One region of the Desulfuribacillus alkaliarsenatis genome, then DNA from elsewhere that is predicted to be linked to it. Evidence: riboswitches for the same ligand, from Rfam matches in the RefSeq annotation. Region 1 holds a riboswitch; the other holds the start of a gene.
What was found. A riboswitch is a leader RNA that binds a small molecule or an ion and turns the genes downstream of it on or off. The one in region 1 is predicted to bind S-adenosylmethionine.
Positions count from the first base shown of each region.

Region 2: it holds a riboswitch for S-adenosylmethionine, as region 1 does, so the genes downstream of both, BHF68_RS00675 (methionine ABC transporter ATP-binding protein) here and BHF68_RS12295 (trans-sulfuration enzyme family protein) in region 1, are expected to answer to the same signal.

Region 1 covers NZ_MIJE01000033.1:86,421-92,779, reverse strand. The annotation lists gene BHF68_RS12315 (PIG-L deacetylase family protein) at 1-605, opposite strand, end outside; gene BHF68_RS12310 (LL-diaminopimelate aminotransferase) at 692-1,858, shown strand; gene BHF68_RS12305 (polysaccharide deacetylase family protein) at 1,884-3,029, opposite strand; gene BHF68_RS12300 (D-alanine--D-alanine ligase family protein) at 3,146-4,093, shown strand; SAM riboswitch class I at 4,141-4,240, shown strand; gene BHF68_RS12295 (trans-sulfuration enzyme family protein) at 4,338-5,489, shown strand; gene sleB (spore cortex-lytic enzyme) at 5,559-6,248, opposite strand.
Region 2 covers NZ_MIJE01000001.1:131,978-138,336, reverse strand. The annotation lists gene BHF68_RS00685 (sensor histidine kinase) at 1-363, opposite strand, end outside; gene cimA (citramalate synthase) at 641-2,260, shown strand; SAM riboswitch class I at 2,409-2,520, shown strand; gene BHF68_RS00675 (methionine ABC transporter ATP-binding protein) at 2,638-3,669, shown strand; gene BHF68_RS00670 (methionine ABC transporter permease) at 3,659-4,339, shown strand; gene BHF68_RS00665 (MetQ/NlpA family ABC transporter substrate-binding protein) at 4,373-5,212, shown strand; gene BHF68_RS00660 (FapA family protein) at 5,296-6,359, opposite strand, start outside.

The DNA.
Region 1 (6,359 bases):
ACCTGCGTTCTATACTCTAATAAGGCTCTAAATTTAATCTGTTTATATTTAGCAATGTTAATTTTAGTAGTAACTTGACTGTCTAGAGTGCCTTGATTGGTTTTGCCCCTGAGCTTGTAAAGAGATTTAGGAACAACAGTATAATACATCTTAGGTATTATATACTCCATTTTGACAGAATCAATCGCAGCTAAACAGGAGCTATGTATAGCAATATGATCTTTGTGAAGGGAAATACCGTCTTCAGGGAATGTTATTAATATATCTGGCTTTATTTCTAGTATTATTTTAGCAATAGCTGAGCGCAATTTTTTTTTATCAACTTCAGTTAATATATCTAATGTACCATCTAAAAAGTTAAGAAAAAATATATCAGTGATGCCTAGGTGTTTAGCAGCTTTTCGCATTTCATTTTCTCTGAAATTGCCTAGGTTTTCTCTAGTTGTAAGAGGTGGGTCACCAAGCTTGCCTGCTTCACCTTTGGTTGCAACGGCAACATAAACTTCTGCCTGATATTCATTAGTATATTTAGCTATCGTTCCAGCGTTTGCAAAGGTTTCATCATCCGGATGAGCATACACAAGAAGTATTTTTTTAATAGACATAAATTTTCCCCTTTGTCTTAAACATTCCATTTTTAATGCTATAATGATACCATACATAATTATTTTATCAACAACTGGAGGTTATTATGTTCATTGCAAATCGAATGAAAAATATAGGGTCTGCAATCTTTTCTGAAATGGCTTTAAGAAAACAAAACGAGTTAAAAAAAGGTAAAAATATAGTAGATTTGAGTATAGGCACACCGGATTTGCCTCCACCTAAAGCAGTTATAGAGGCTATGGGTAAAGCAATGTCAGAACCTAAGTCTTTTTTTTATTCGTTAAAAGGAACTGAAGAAGTACATAAAGCTATAACTGACTGGTATTACAATCGCTTTAATGTAGTATTAAACCATGAGCAAGAAATAACTACATTGATGGGTTCACAGGATGGGTTAGCTCATCTGCCTTTAACGATACTTAACCCAGGTGATATAGCATTAGTGCCAGATCCAGGATATCCAATTTATTTTGCTAGCGTTGAATTAGCTGGTGGAACCGTACATACTATGCCATTACTTGAGGAAAATAGTTATTTACCAGATTTACAAGCGATTCCTGAAGAAGTAGCCACTAAGGCAAAGCTAATGTTCTTAAATTATCCATCTAATCCTGTATCTGCTGTAGCTGACTTAGCTTTCTTCGAACAAGTAGTAGCTTTCGCAAAAAAATATAATATACTAGTTGTTCACGATTTAGCTTATTCTGAACTGTGCTTTGATGGTTATAAGCCTCCTAGCTTTTTAGAGGTAGCTGGAGCAAAGGATATAGGTATAGAAATTAATTCTTTATCGAAAAGCTATAATATGGCAGGCGCAAGGTTTGGATTTGCTTTAGGTAATAAAGAAGTATTAAAAAATTTAACAATACTTAAAAGCAACATCGATTATGGAGTGTTCCACGTTGTACAAGCAGGAGCGTTAGCGGCCCTTAAAGATGGAGGGAAGCATTGCAAAAAGATGTCTGATGTTTATCAAGAAAGACGAGACATACTAATCAATGGGCTTGAAAAGCTTGGTTGGAAAATTAATAAACCAAAAGCATCCATGTTCATTTGGGCTAGGATTCCTGAAGGCTATACATCTAAAGAGTTTGCTGTACTTCTATTAGAGCAAGCGGGAATTGTTGTAATCCCAGGAGATGCTTTTGGCGCCATGGGAGAAGGTTATGTGCGCATTGGTCTAGTACAGAACAATGAGCAATTAAATACAGCAATTGAACAACTAAAAAACAGCGGCATAACATTTAAGTAACAAATGTTGTGCCGCTAAAATACTGTTAGTAAGTTCGGATAGTTCTATCATCGAACTTCTCTATATTTACGCTATCCTTAAGCTCTTCAGGTATGGTTATTGTGTTCATATCACCGTCACTTACATATCGGCGCTCAGGATTATTTCTAAAATAATCTATCCATTGATTGAAGAAATCAGAAGGCACACTGGCTGCCCTAATTCTAGGAATTGCTTCTGGTTTAAATTCCGTAGAAAAAGGTGAAGGAGCAGGGTTGGAACCAACTAGAAAGACTCCTTTATGATGATAATCAATACCGTTATAGCTACCTTGAACTGATAATTCGCGATTTACAGGTCTTATACCAAACGTTAATGCAAATGTATCGACAGAATAGCCTGGTAATAAGTTTTGCGTAGCTTCAACATGACGCGCAAGGGTTCTTTGAACCTCTTCGTCTGTTATGCGGTCTAGGCGTTCATGCCCATAGGTATGATTACCAATCTCCATACCTAAATCAACTAAATACTCGAATTTAAGCTTACGCCATTCTGGTTGATCATTTTGCCTAAAAGGTAACGGATAATTAACGTAAAACGTAGCTGCTGTTCCGAAACCTGGATTTTCATTTGCAAAGTTTTCAATAATACCTACAGCAGAATCAGGGTCTACGATTTTTTCACCTTGTTCATTTATTAAAAACCTAAAGTGACCTTCTGTTGAGTCGTCAAATGTTAAGATAACAGGAGTTTTTCCTGCTGGTACGTCCATATTTCCTGTAACGAAATCTCTAGCCGTAACCAGATAGTAGCCTTCTTCATATAATACTTTTAAGTCATTTCGGAAATTGTCAGCAGTACGCTCCCATTCGTCTTCTTTATCACCAATAACGTGATACATTAGGACCATAACTTCACCTAACTCATTAACCTTTAATTCACGAAGCTGCTCATCAGACAAGGCAGGTTCGTCTGTAATCTCAGGCTGAGCTATTTCGTTATTGTTGTTATTGTTACTGTCAGTGCCATTTTCAAATTTATCATCTGATAAGTCTTCATTTTCAACATCTAGGCTTGTGTCAGGTTGCTCAGGCGTGCCTGCAGAATTTTGACAACCGATAAGAATTAGCAGGGATAAGGACATAATTAATAGAATAATAAAAGTATGTTTGATTGGTCGACTAGAGTACATTTAGATGCTCCTTTGTATTATAATGAAATAACGTATTGGCTTAATTATAACATAACGCATTATTAAAATATTATAATTTGAACTGTTTTTTAACATTAAATTAAGGAGGCAATAACTTGAATAATATAGCTGTAATATATGGTGGTATTTCGAACGAAAGAGAAGTGTCACTTAAGAGTGGATTAGGTGTATGCAAGGCATTAACTGAAAAAGGTTACAATGTTATAGCACTAGAATATGATAATCACCAACAGTTAATCAAACAATTACTAGCGGATAAACCTGACTTTGCCTATATCGCATTACATGGAAGATACGGAGAAGATGGGAGAGTACAAAGCTTATTAGAATTACTTAATATCCCATATGTAGGTTCTGGGGTTCTTGCAAGTTCCTTAGCTATGAATAAATCTTTATCAAAAAAACATTTTGCATTAGCTGGTATTAAAGTAGCTAAAGAGCTTATTGTAAAACCTGATGAAATTAATCTAAATAGAGAGTTAATAATTAACAAAATTATAAATATCTTTAGCTTTCCAATTGTAATCAAGCCAAATCAAGAGGGCTCAACGATAGGCTTAACTATTGCTTATGATAAGCAACAGCTTTTAGAAGGTCTTAATACAGCTGTTAATTTTGATTCAGAAATATTAGTTGAAGAGTATATAAAGGGTGTTGAAATCACAGTTGCCGTATTAGGTACAGGTGATGATATACAGGCTCTTCCAGTCATAGAAATAGTACCTAAGAATAGCCATTACGACTATGAATCAAAATATGCGCCTGGTGGCTCTGAGCACATAATACCTGCTAGAATTTCTAAAGAGAACACTATAATAGCTCAAGATTGGGCTATCAAAGCACATAAGGCATTAGGTTGTGAAACCTATTCAAGGGTAGATTTTATTGTACCAGAAGGACAGCAACCTGTAATTTTAGAAATAAACACATTACCAGGTATGACTCCTACTAGCTTATTTCCTGATGCAGCTAAAAGTATCGGCCTAGAATATCCTGATATGCTCGACAGAATAATCAAAATTGCAAAGAAAAAATATAAATAACTTGACTTATTCGATAAATTTGCTATGATTTAACGTAATAGAATATACTCTTATCCAGAGTGGTGGAGGGACTGGCCCTATGAAACCCGGCAACCTATGAAATTCATGAGGTGCTAAATCCTGCAGAATACTTCTGATAGATAAGAGAAAGTGCGAGTTTAAAAAGCTTTCTCTTAAGAGAAAGCTTTTTTCTTATATAAGCATAATTAATACAATTGAAATAGCATATATTGGAGGTTAGATGATGAAATTTAATAAAAACACGATTTTAGCTCAGGTTGGTGTTATTAAAAATGAAAAATATGGTGCAATTAGCACACCCATTTATCACTCAGCTACTTTTAGACATCCAGCAATAGGTGAAAGTACTGGTTATGATTATTCAAGAACTTCTAATCCAACTAGACAGGAACTAGAAACAGCACTAGCTAGTCTAGAAGAAGGTAAGTACGGTTTTGCTTTTCCAACTGGAATGGCTGCTTTAACTACTATTTTCGGTTTGTTCAAGTCTGGTGATCATGTAATCCTATCAGAAGATTTATATGGCGGCACATACCGATTATTAAAACAATATTTCAATCAGTATGGCATAGACGCAGATTTTATTGATACTACTAATCTTATTGAAGTTGAACAGACATGGAAACCCAATACTAAAGGTTTATTAATCGAAACGCCGTCTAACCCATTAATGAAGATTACAGATATCAAGCTGTGTGCCAAACTGTGCAAACAATTTAATGCATTATTTATAGTAGATAATACATTTATGACACCATATTATCAAACACCAATTAATTTAGGTGCAGATATTGTAATTCACAGTGGGACAAAGTATTTAGCGGGCCATAATGATTTATTGGCAGGAGCAATTATTACGAATGATGCAGACCTTGCAGATAGAATCGGATTTTTGCAGAATACAACAGGATCTGTCTTGTCAGCGGGTGACTCTTGGCTACTCCTTAGAAGTCTTAAAACATTAGGGTTAAGGATGGAACGTCAGACGAAAAATGCACAGGCCATCGTTGAATGGGCTCAAACAGAGGGATCTAAATGGATAAATCAAGTATATTATCCATCTATAAATGAACAAGGGTATAATATTCACCTCGGACAAGCTACAGGTGATGGGGCAATGTTGTCAATTCGTTTCAAATCAGAACAATTAGCTATGGACTTGCTTTCCAAGTTAGAGCTATTTTCTTTTGCTGAGAGTTTAGGAGGAGTAGAATCATTAATTACGATTCCTTCCAGACAGACACATGCAGATATGCCTGAGGATTATCGGAAAAAATTAGGCGTAACAGATGATTTATTACGAATATCTGTAGGTATTGAAGATTGTAATGATTTAATTTACGATTTAACTCAAGCAATTAACAAGTGTATATAGAACAGAGAGACAGCCTTAGTAATTATAATTACTTAGAGGTTGCCTCTCTTTTGCTTTTATTAATTATATTTAATAAGCGAATATATGCCTGCCTATTTGTTTGATTTGTGGACGACTCCAAATCCACGGGCTAGTTGAAGTTTCTGGATTAAAGAAATACAATGCTCCATTTGTTGGATCCCAACCATTTATGGCATCCATCACAGCTTGTCTTAGATTTGGGTCAGTTGGTGTTAGCCAGATTTGTCCATCTGCGACTGCAGTAAAAGCTCTAGGTTCAAAGACAACCCCAGAAACAGTATTGGGAAATTGTTGGTTTCTTACACGATTTAATACGACAGCCACAACTGCGACTTGTCCAATGTAAGGCTCACCTCTAGCTTCTCCGTTAACCAAGTTAACTAAAAGATTAATCTCTTGGTCAGTAAAGCCCCGTGCTGGCCCTGTAGCACCAGCTAAGTGAGTGTTTCGTCTTAAAGCTCCCCAGGTTTGTGGACCTGCAATTCCATCAACAACTAAACCATAATCCCGTTGGAAATTTCGTACAGCTGCTTGTGTTCTCCAGCCGTATATTCCAGTGATTCTAAAAGTATAGTAACCTAATTGATTTAGTCTAGTTTGTAGCTCAGTCACATCATTTCCCTGGGCACCATATCTAAGCACCCTTGCTGTCTCTTGTGTTTGCCAATATGTAAGAGATATTACATTAAGTATTAAGATAAACGTTAGAAAGATTAAAACTATTTTTTTGCTCTTCATGATTATAACCTCCTAGTTGATGGTTGTTTTTATTATTTGTTAATAAGATTAAAAAATTCCTTTTTCTAAAAAAATGGTTTATCTTTGAATGCTTATAATTTAATTAGAAGG
Region 2 (6,359 bases), on a different contig from region 1:
CTGCATTACATCTGCGTGGGTTATTCCAAAAATAAGTAACGCTAATTCAAGGCTTATAGTTTCAGCAATTATTAATAAACCAAAAGCAATTGTTCCTGTAATCATAACCTTATTGAACGGAGCTCTAAATATCAGGTATAAAATAATCCAAAACACTGGTAATTGCAGAAAAAATCGTACTAAAAATGGTAACTCTACAGCCCAAAATACTACAGTAGAGCTAGCTAAAAGAACACCAGCTAAAGTAGCTTTAATTAAATTATCCTTTACTCGCATTCCCATAAGCGCTACAAAAAAGATTGCAAACACAATTGCCTCAGGAACCGATTGAAAAACAAACGATATCGGTGTAATCAATTTCATAACCTCCAGTTTCTCAACTAATTAAGTACTGTTAGAGTATAGCTATTAACAGTTGTCGTTTGTCAATTTTTGTCGATATTTGTTTCCTTGTAATATTATAGCATTACAGGTACTATCGTCCTAGAAATTTTTTATATAATTATAATATTAATTTTACCTATGTTGTCTACACTAGCGTTTTCACAGTGGTTTTTATGCACTATTTATGATATATTATTTGAATATATAAATTAATGGATGGTTGTCATTTATAGAGGAATCAGAGGTGAACGTATCAATGAAGAATGTATATATTTATGATACAACCTTGCGTGACGGAACCCAAGGTGAAGGTATCAGCTTTTCAAGTGAAGATAAGCTCAAAGTAGCAAAAAAACTAGATAGCTTAGGTGTTGCTTATATAGAAGGTGGCTGGCCTGGTTCTAACCCAAAGGATTTAGAGTTTTTCAAACAAGCTTCTAAGGCCTCATTTAAAAACGCTAAGCTTACGGCATTTGGTAGTACGCGCAGAGCCTTTTGTAGTCCAGCAGATGATTCTAATTTAAACTTTTTAATAGAGTCAGGTGCTAAAGCTATTGCGATTTTCGGAAAAACCTGGGACTTCCAAGTGATCGAAGCATTACGAACAACCTTAGAAGAAAATTTAAAGATGATTGAAGATTCTGTAGCTTATTTAAAATCTAACTCCCTTGAGGTTATTTTTGATGCTGAGCACTTCTTTGATGGGTATAAGGCAAACCCAGAATATGCAATTGAAGCATTAAAAGCCGCCGAACGTGGTGGCGCTGACTGCCTTGCTTTATGTGATACTAATGGTGGCTCTTTACCCCATGAAATTGAAGATATTGTTGCTAAGGTTAAGCAAGCGTTAACGACACCAATTGGCATCCATGCCCATAATGACGGTGAGCTTGCTGTTGCTAACTCTATCGCAGCTGTGAGAGCTGGAGCTACACAGGTACAAGGAACTATGAACGGATTTGGGGAGCGCTGCGGAAATGCAAATCTGTGCTCTATTATCCCAAACCTGCAATTAAAATCTGACTATAATTGTATCGGAGATAATATAAAGTATTTAACTGAAGCTTCTCGCTACATTAGTGAGATTGCTAATGTTGTTCATCATTCGAATCAACCATTTGTCGGGCGCAGTGCCTTTACCCATAAGGGTGGTATGCATGTTAGTGCAATCCTTAAAAACGCCAAAACTTATGAGCATATCGAGCCAGAAACCGTTGGTAATCAGCGTCGTGTTCTTATGTCCGAGCTTGCAGGTCAGAGTAATGTACTCTTTAAAGCTAAGGAATTGGGCTTAGATGTTAGTAAAGAACACCCTGAAACGAAAACAATCATTAATGAAATTAAGGAGCTAGAGCACCAGGGATATCAGTTTGAAGCTGCTGAAGCATCCTTCGAGCTACTCCTACGCAAAGCCTTTTCTGAGGTAAAAGAAATAATTGCCCTTGATTCCTTTAAGCTAATTATTGAAAAACGTGGTGACCAAAAGGTTACATCTGATGCAATTGTCAAATTAAAAATTAATGGTAGTGGTACCACTTCGATAACGGCTGATGATGGAAATGGCCCAGTAAACGCCCTTGATAATGCACTAAGAAAAACCCTTGAGGATATCTACCCTACCCTTAAGGATGTATACTTAACGGACTATAAGGTGCGTGTTATCGACGAGAAGGACGGAACTGCCGCTAAAATTCGTGTGCTTATAGAATCAAGTGATGGTGAAACAAACTGGAGTACCGTTGGTGTCTCTGAAAATATTATCGACGCTAGCTGGCAGGCATTAACAGATAGCTACAGATACGCTTTATTAGGCAAGGAAGATGAAGCTATTATCGATAATACTCAATTAGAGAGAAAAGGAATTTTAAATCATTAAAATTTTCCTGTTGACTAAATATAGCATCCCATGTTAATATTTCATCAAGCTAAAACAAACAATTAACAACAAATCACATCTGAATACTATGATTTGCAACTTCTAATTACGAAATATAACTTAAAACAATTAAATACTTGGATATATACTCTTATCCAGAGAGGTGGAGGGGCTGGCCCGATGAAACCCGGCAACCGGTGAACGATTTTTGTTCACTATGGTGCCAATTCCTGCAAAGCGTATGCTTTGATAGATGAGAGAGGTCGACTTACTAGTTATGCGCCCTTTCTTATGAAGGGCGCTTTTCATTTTGTGAAGCCTTATATTTTTCATTTTAGTTATCTTTAAAAAGGAGGTTCACCATGAGCACAAACACTATGATTAAAGTAGATAATTTACAAAAAGTATATCAGACTAACGGCAAATCGATCGTTGCCTTAGAAAATATTGACTTAGAAATTACTCAAGGTGAGATTTTCGGCATAATTGGCTATAGTGGCGCTGGTAAAAGCACGCTAATTCGTTGCTTTAACATGCTTGAGACTCCAACCTCTGGTAACATAATCATAGATAATCAGGATATTACCAGGTTATCTACCACACAGCTACGTGAGAAACGCAAAGAAATAGGTATGATTTTTCAGCACTTTAACCTCTTAAGCGCACGCACAGTCCGTGGTAACATTGCCTATCCACTAGAAATAGCAGGCATGAAGAAGGCTGATATCAACAAACGTGTTGATGAACTAATTCACCTAGTTGGACTAACGAACCAAGCAGATTCATATCCAGCTCAGTTAAGCGGTGGTCAGAAGCAACGGGTCGGTATAGCCCGAGCAATTGCTAATAATCCTAAGGTTTTATTATGCGATGAAGCAACCTCTGCTTTAGACCCTAAGACAACATTATCTATTCTTGAACTGCTAAAGGACATTAACCGCAGGCTTGGTCTGACCATGGTGTTAATCACTCATGAGATGGAAGTCATTAAAAACATTTGCGACCGTGTAGCAGTTATTGATCAAGGTCAAATAGCTGAGCTTGGTACAGTGCTACAGTTGTTCAGCCAGCCTAAGACTAAGATTGCACATGAATTTCTTAAGCAGGTAACCCATGTTGAAGTACCCGAGGAAATACTAGCTAATTTTGCTAGTAAAGACTCAGCAACACATAAGCTACTACAGCTCTCGTTCTTAGGTGAAACAACTAGTAATCCTGTAATTAGCGATATGATTAAAACTCATGATATAGATATTAATATTTTACACGGACAAATAAATCGTATTCAGGATACCCCTTATGGAACTCTCGTCATGACGGTTGAGGGTGCACCTGAAAACATATCGAACGCTCTAAAATATTTAAAAGAAAATAACATCCGAATTGAGGTGTTAACAAATGGACTTTAGAAATCTACTAGCTGATCTCCAGCAGTTAAATTGGAGTCTAATAGGCACTGCTAGCTACGAAACACTCTATATGGTATTCTGGCCGACGGTAATTGCAGCGGTCATTGGAATCCCTATCGGCATAGTCCTAGCCCTTACGAGCAAAGGACACATTTTAGAGAATCACATAATAAATCAGTCAGTAGGCTCTGTCGTAAATATCTTACGCTCAATTCCTTTTATCCTACTACTAATTATGTTAATTCCTTTGACAAGAAAGATTATGGGTGTAGCAATTTCCTACGAGGCGATGGTAGTGCCATTATCCTTCGGTGCCGCTCCATTCTTCGCTAGATTAGTAGAAACTTCTATCAACGAAATTGATAGAGGGATAATCGAGTCTGCTCAAGCAATGGGTTCTAATCTGCGACAAATAATTTTCAAGGTGTTAATCCCTGAGTCTTTACCAGGATTAGTTGCAGGTATTACTGTAACCGCTGTTGCTTTGGTAGGCTATACGGCAATGGCAGGTGTTGTAGGAGGTGGTGGTTTAGGTGATATGGCATACCGCTATGGCTTTCAGCGCAATCAGCCATTAGTCATGTATGTCTGCATTGTATTACTAGTTTTAATGGTGCAAGTCATTCAATCATTTGGCGACTGGTTATCTAAAAAGGTCAACCATCGTTAATATATATAAAACATAAAAAATGGAGGGGTTATCATGTTTCAAAACAAAAACAAACTATCAAAAACTTTATTCACAGTTGCTCTATTAGCAGTATTAACTATTGTATTAACTGCTTGCGGTGGCAGTAGCCCTGCAGCAACAGACAATGTTTCATTAACAGTAGGTGCTACTGACGTTCCACACGCTGAAGTCTTGGAATATATTAAGCCGATTTTAGCTGAGAAAGGAATCAATCTTAATATTAGAGTTTTCAATGATTACACTATGCCTAATGAAACCTTAGCTGGTGGAGATTTAGACGCTAATTATTTTCAGCATAAGCCATGGTTAGAAAACTACGTATTAGAAACAGGCAACGACATAATCCCATTTATCGGCGTTCACATTGAGCCAATGGGTGGCTACTCTAAATCGATTAACAGCATCGATCAATTAGCTGATGGAGCAAAGGTTGGTTTGCCAAATGCAGTAAGTGAAGTAGGTCGTGTGCTAGCATTATTGGAAGCTAATAATCTGGTTACACTTAAGGATGGTGTGGGCTTAAAAGGTACACTGCAGGATATCGTTGATAATCCAAAGAATCTTCAATTTGTTGAAGTTGACGCTTCCCTATTAGCTCCAACAATTGATGAATACGATTTTGCAGTAATAAATACAAACTTTGCTTTACAGGCTGATTTCGTACCTGCTAATGATGCATTAATAATTGAAGGTACGGAGTCTCCGTATGTAAATGTTTTAGCTATCCGTGCTGAATCTAAGGATAACGAAGCAATCGCTGTTTTAGCTGAAGTTCTTCTAAGTGCTGAGGTTAAACAATTCATCGAGGAAAAATATGAGGGTGCTGTAGTACCAGCGCAAGTCCGCTACTAAGATTTCCAATATAAACAATGCATAAGATAAGCGTGTGTAAGGTATATCAATCCTTACACACGCTTATCTATTTTATCGCCTATTTAGTTTTTAATATATTTTACTACATCATCATTGTGGTCATAGTAGAATTTTACGTTACGCAGTCGTTGACCCTCATAAAATACCGATTTATTTTTTATCTTTATTTTTGCACTTATTAGTTCTTTCGCTAATATAGTCCGACCAGCAGTTAAGCATGGAGGAGCCCCTAACTCATTTCCAACCTTAGAGGCGATGATATCTTTTATCGCTTCCGTAGTTCCGCCCCGGATAACTGAGTTTTGACTGTAAAATTTACAGTCTTTGCCTGCAAAAACTAAAGAGTGGTAGCTCCCATTCCCAACATATACTACGTCACCATTTGTTTTTAATGTAGAGAAAGAACTGTATCCTGTGGAAATAGTGCTATCTTCTTTAATAGAGTTGTTTATTTTTTCAATGCCCTCGTTCAGGGCAAAAATTAATGTTTTTATACTTTCAATACTCGCTAATTTTAATGTTGTTTGATAACTGCTATAGGGCAATAGTAGCTTATATAAAACCATGAAATCCATTTGTATATTTGTATGTCTCTTCGCCTCAGTGTAAATATCATTATATTCGTCGATTCTTTTTATAATTGTGTTAAACTTACCATCTAACAAGGTCGCAACAACCTTAGTATACGATATTTCCTGATTTCGTATTTTTAATTCCGTCATTAACTGGTTAGCAACCTCGTATAGTTTTTCAAAATAATGACTTAAGTCCTGAAGAACTCTATAGGCTTGGCTATAAAAAGTGATAAAATGCCCCCCATATACATAGCTATTGATAACGTTCCCGCTAATCGTAATACTCTGAGCTGATACTAAAGTAGAATAAAAAACATTTCCGAACACCCATATATTCCCCATAGATTCAATCCGCATATCTTCTTTAACGTCCCCATAAACAATTACATCTCCAGTGAAATAAATATTTCCTTTCTTAATATCTACATCACCATGTACTATATGAACATCAAAAATATCGATATGCTTTACTAAATTCCCAGAAATTGAAAGCCTGCCAGACTTTAGGGCGATAATTGTACCATCTGCTTTCATTTCGACATTTTTATTCA